2 regions of the Brevibacillus composti genome follow, and region 2 is predicted to be linked to the other one. Evidence: riboswitches for the same ligand, from Rfam matches in the RefSeq annotation. Region 2 holds a riboswitch; the other holds the start of a gene.

Region 1 (2,457 bases), 430 kb from region 2:
AACAGGGCCAAACGTTCGGCTTCGGCTCTCGTCTGGTCGTCCTGGATAGTGTTCAAATCCGCCACTCCCGCAAGTCCGATCACCCGGCGCAGAATTTTGCAGCCCGCAAACCCGGCCGTGTCGGCAATCAACCGTTTGACATAGCTTTGCCAGAGTCCCTCGACATGGGCGCTCCGCTCTTTCGCCTGCTTATGCCAGAGCTGGACGAACTGGGAAACGAACTCATTCCAGACATCCTCAACGGTTGTCAAGAGGTATTCGCGGTAGGATTCCCGCTTTCCTGCGTCAGGCTCCAACCCATGCTGGGCCGCGTAATTCAGGAGCAGATTGGCAATCACCGCGCCGATGTCAAATCCGATGGGACCGTAGTAGGCGAATTCCGGGTCGATTACCTTCGTCGATTGTTTCGTGACGAAAATGCTGCCAGTGTGCAGGTCGCCATGAAGCAAGGCTTCCGCCCGCGTGAGGAAATCGTACTTCAGCTTGGCGATTTCCAGCTTGAGCGGCTTGTGATTCCAGATCGCCTCCACCTCTTTGCGGATCAGCGGGTTGAAGTTGTTGGTCGGGGCATCCTCATACGGATCGGTAAAGACCAGATCTTCCGTAATTTTGCATAATTCCGGATTCAAGAATGTTCCGACGAGCGTTTTTTTCTCGTAGGGATGGGCACCCAGATCCGATGTGTAAAAGAGCGTATGCGCCATGAACCGTCCGATGTGCTTGGCAAAGTGAGGGTAGCGCTCCCCTTCGATCAACCCTTTTCTCATCAAGACGTGATCGCTCAGATCCTCCATGACGGTCAGGGCCAGCTCGGCATCATAGTGGTACACCTCCGGCACCAGGTCAGGCACATGCTTGTACTGAATCCGCAGCGCTTCGCTTTCGATGCGGGCGCGGTCCAGCGTCAGCGGCCAGGATTCCCCCACGACGCGGGCGTACGGCAGCGCCTGCTTGACGATCACGCTTTTCCCTGTCGCTTCCTCCCGGATGTGGAAAACCAGATTGAGGTTGCCGTCGCCAATCTCCCGGGATGTCAGCTCGGCTCCCGGTTCGAACAGACCGGGCAATTCTTTTACATACTGCACTGCCTCTTGCTCGCTCAACGCACGATACGCCATGATAGATTGCTCCTCTCCGTTATCATTTCGTCTATTTCCTAAAAGGGTATGCTTCCGCCAAAACAACACGGGCATCAGGGCCCGGCGAACATCAAAAAGACCTCTTTTCCCGAAGAAAAGAGGTCGCAACCGTACGCAGCAAGCGTGTGTCTCCCCCTTATCTTCCAGAATACTTTTGCTTCTGCTGGAATTAGCACCGTGCACATCGCTAGTCATCCGCCTTCAGCGTCTGCTGAGGCCAGCGTATGTCGGTTGCCGGGTATCATCGGGCCAGTCCCTCCACCTTCTCTGGATAAGGTATCCAACGTATGCAGTTTTGATTAGTTTGAATCATACACGCGCCTCTCCATCGCTGTCAACACTTTTTGATGATGATCTTTAAGACAACGCGAGCAACATCGGCCAGCCTTTATACCGTGCCAGACAAACCGGCTTCCCCGCCAAAACAAGGGTTGACTCCCGAAAACGAACGTCATATCATTAGGGGTATCGCAAGACAAAACTCATAGGATTCATTCAAACTCTTATCGCGAGCTGGCTGAGGGACTGGCCCAATGATGCCCGGCAACCGGCGCTCACCTATTTCGGGTGGCGAAACGGTGCTAATTCCAACGGTAAGAGTCGAACCCTGCGGCGTATGATCCGTGTTTCGACTCTAAACCGAGAGATGAGAGGAGACGAACACGTTTACGGAACGAACCGCCTCCCCTCCACGATGGGGAGGCTTTTTATCTGTCTTGAGAGCAAAAGGAGGGTCCCTCATTGAGCGAGCAACGCATCCTCGTCACCTATCTCACTCAGGCCAAAGACTTGCAGAAAAAGGCGGAAGCGATCGCCGTCGGCATGACGGTCGGGAGCTGGACTGACCTGCCCGCTGCCAAGCAGGAGGAGCTGAAGCCCTACCTGGGCGAAGCGGTCGGCAGCCAGACGCTGGACACTTTGGACAACGGCGAGAGCCGCGGACTGATTACGGTCAGTTATCCGCTTCGCAACTTTACAAAAGACATCCCGTCCCTCTTGACCGGCATCTTCGGGAAGCTGTCCATGGACGGCAAAATCAAGCTGGTCGACGTTCAATTCCCGGACTCGTTTCTCTCCGCTTTTCCCGGGCCGAAATACGGCATTGCCGGACTGCGCGAGCGCCTTGGGGCCCATGGCCGTCCGCTCTTGATGAGCATCTTCAAATCCTGCCTGGGACTCCCTTTTGACGATCTGAAGACGCAGTTCCGCGCACAAGCCCTGGGCGGCGTCGATCTGGTAAAGGATGACGAAATTTTCTTTGCCGATGATCGGGCTCCTTTTCTCGAGCGGATTTCCGCCTTTAAACAAATCGCCCGCC
Region 2 (2,457 bases):
GGAAAAATGCTCACCTTGTCGGCAGCCACGGCAGGGGCGGTGGTAGTCGCCATCGGCCTGGGATTTACCACCGATTTTACGGTCTACACGATCCTTCTGCCGCTGAACGGTTTTTTCTCCGGAATCATGTTTCCGGTGCTCAATGCCTTGATTGGCCTTTTGTGGCCGGAGGGCGGCCGCAAAGGGCTGAATATGGTCTACGTGGCGCTCAATGTCGGCGGCGCCATCGGTTCGGGAGCCGCCGGCATTCTGGCGAGCATCTCGTTCGCGTGGACCTTCTATGGCAATGGCGGGCTGCAAGTGCTGGTGCTCGTGGTGTTCCTCGTCTTGAACCGCTCATATGATCTGGAAAAAGGACGCCCTAGGGACAATGCCCGAGCGGCAGAAGCCGCGGGTGGGGAGGGGGCTGCAGAGGCAGTCCGACAGATGCCCGCAGCAGCAGCCGGGCAGACGTCTACAGCCGCAATCGGGCAGACGCCCGCAGCCACAGTTGGGCAGACGCCCGCAGCTGCGGGCAAAAAGGAGCCTGCCGCAGCACCTACGGCGAGCACCGCTGCCCATCCCGATGTCGCGGCCGCAAAATCTGTGGCATGGGTGGCGCTGGCCATCTTGTCGGCCGGCCTGCTGGTTTGCTGGGTGATCTACGTGCAGTGGACGACCGTTTTGTCCGCCTACATGCAGACGCTCGGCATCACGCTGAAGCAGTACAGCCTGCTGTGGACGCTGAACGGCGCCTTGATCCTGCTCGGACAGCCGCTGATCTCATGGGTGATCCGGCATTTTGCCCGCAGCTTGCGGGCACAGATGCTGCTGGGCGGCTATCTCTTTTCCCTGTCCATGCTCATTCTCTCCCAGACTACGGTCTACGCAGGGTTTTTCGCAGCCATGTTCATCATCACCTTGGGAGAGATGCTGGTATGGCCGGCAGTCCCGACGATTGCAGCCGAACTGGCCCCGGCCGGGCGAGAAGGCTTGATTCAGGGATTGATCGGCGGAGTGGGATCGGCCGGACGGATGATCGGACCCTTGCTCGGCGCTGTGACCTTTGAAGCCTTAGCGGCAAAAGGGATGTTCTACGCGATGGCTGCGCTTGCGCTCCTCGCCGTGCTCTTCTTTGCGGTGTACGCGTCATTTATCAAGCGGCCGGAGTTGAAGCCGACGATTTCGGCACAGAGGCACTAGCCGGAGACGGGCTACACGCTTGACACTCCCCACGCGCTCAAGTAGTATGAAATCAATTCAAAAGTGAATAGATTCTGTTTACTTATCCAGAGAGGTGGAGGGACTGGCCCGATGAAGCCCGGCAGCGGATCCGCGAAGCAATTTACGCGGGTGCTGTGCCAATTCCAGCAGGAGCTCTCCTGACAGATAAGAACGCGGCTACATGATCTCCGCCCCTTTTTCTGTTCGGGAAAAGGGGCTTTTTGCATGATTATGAGGAAGGGAAAGAAAATCATATGCGCATCCAACCATCCGCCATGGTTGACCGGCTGCCGACGCAATTTTTTGCCACGCTGGTCGCCAAAGTAAACAAGGCCATAGCGGCCGGACATGACATCATCAATCTGGGGCAGGGCAATCCCGATCTGCCGACCCCGCCGCATATCGTGGAGGAGCTCTCGCTGCAAGCCGCTCGCCCGGTTCATCACAAATACCCGCCCTTTAGCGGCCGACTGGAACTGAAGCAGGCTGTCGCCCACTGGTACAAAGAGGAGTTCGACGTCGACCTGGACCCGGAGGAGGAGGTGGCGATCCTGTTCGGCAGCAAGACCGGCCTGGTGGAGATATGCCAGGTGCTGATGAATCCGGGAGATGTCGCATTGGTACCGGACCCGGGCTATCCGGATTACTGGTCCGGAGTAGCCGTGGTAGACGGCCGCATGGTGATGATGCCGCTGCGGGCGGAGAACGCCTTTTTGCCTGATTACGGCCAGCTCAAGGCAGAAGATCTGGAAAAGGCGAAGCTGATGTTCCTGAACTACCCCAACAATCCGACAGCGGTCAATGCACCGGTGGAGTTTTATGAAGAGACGATTCGCTTCGCGAAGCGGCACGAAATCGTGGTCTGCCATGATTTTGCCTACGGCGCGATCAGCTTTGACGGCAAAAAGCCGGTCAGCTTCCTGCAGGTCCCCGGGGCCAAAGAGGTGGGGGTGGAGTTTTACACCCTGTCCAAAACCTACAACATGGCTGGCTGGCGGGTAGGGGCGATGGTCGGGAACAAAGAGCTGGTGAGGCTGATTAACCTGATCCAGGACCATTACTTTGTCAGTCTGTTCGGCGCTGTGCAGATGGCAGCGGCCAAAGCGATGACCGGCTCCCAGCAGTGTGTGCGCGACCTGGTACAGGTCTACCAGAGCCGCCGGGATGTGCTGTTTACAGAGATGCATCGCATCGGCTGGCAGGCCAACCCTTCGGAGGGGTCGTTCTTTGCCTGGCTGCCCGTACCCCAGGGCT

What was found. Region 2 has a riboswitch for S-adenosylmethionine ahead of JD108_RS06440 (pyridoxal phosphate-dependent aminotransferase). Riboswitches for the same ligand answer to the same signal wherever they lie in the genome.
Region 1: another riboswitch for S-adenosylmethionine. It lies ahead of mtnK (S-methyl-5-thioribose kinase); the one in region 2 lies ahead of JD108_RS06440 (pyridoxal phosphate-dependent aminotransferase).

The regions. Positions count from the first base shown of each region.
Region 1 covers NZ_CP066308.1:827,571-830,027, reverse strand. The annotation lists gene mtnK (S-methyl-5-thioribose kinase) at 1-1,118, opposite strand, end outside; SAM riboswitch class I at 1,273-1,417, opposite strand; SAM riboswitch class I at 1,640-1,792, shown strand; gene JD108_RS04270 (2,3-diketo-5-methylthiopentyl-1-phosphate enolase) at 1,881-2,457, shown strand, end outside.
Region 2 covers NZ_CP066308.1:1,254,254-1,256,710, forward strand. The annotation lists gene JD108_RS06435 (MFS transporter) at 1-1,182, shown strand, start outside; SAM riboswitch class I at 1,262-1,375, shown strand; gene JD108_RS06440 (pyridoxal phosphate-dependent aminotransferase) at 1,458-2,457, shown strand, end outside.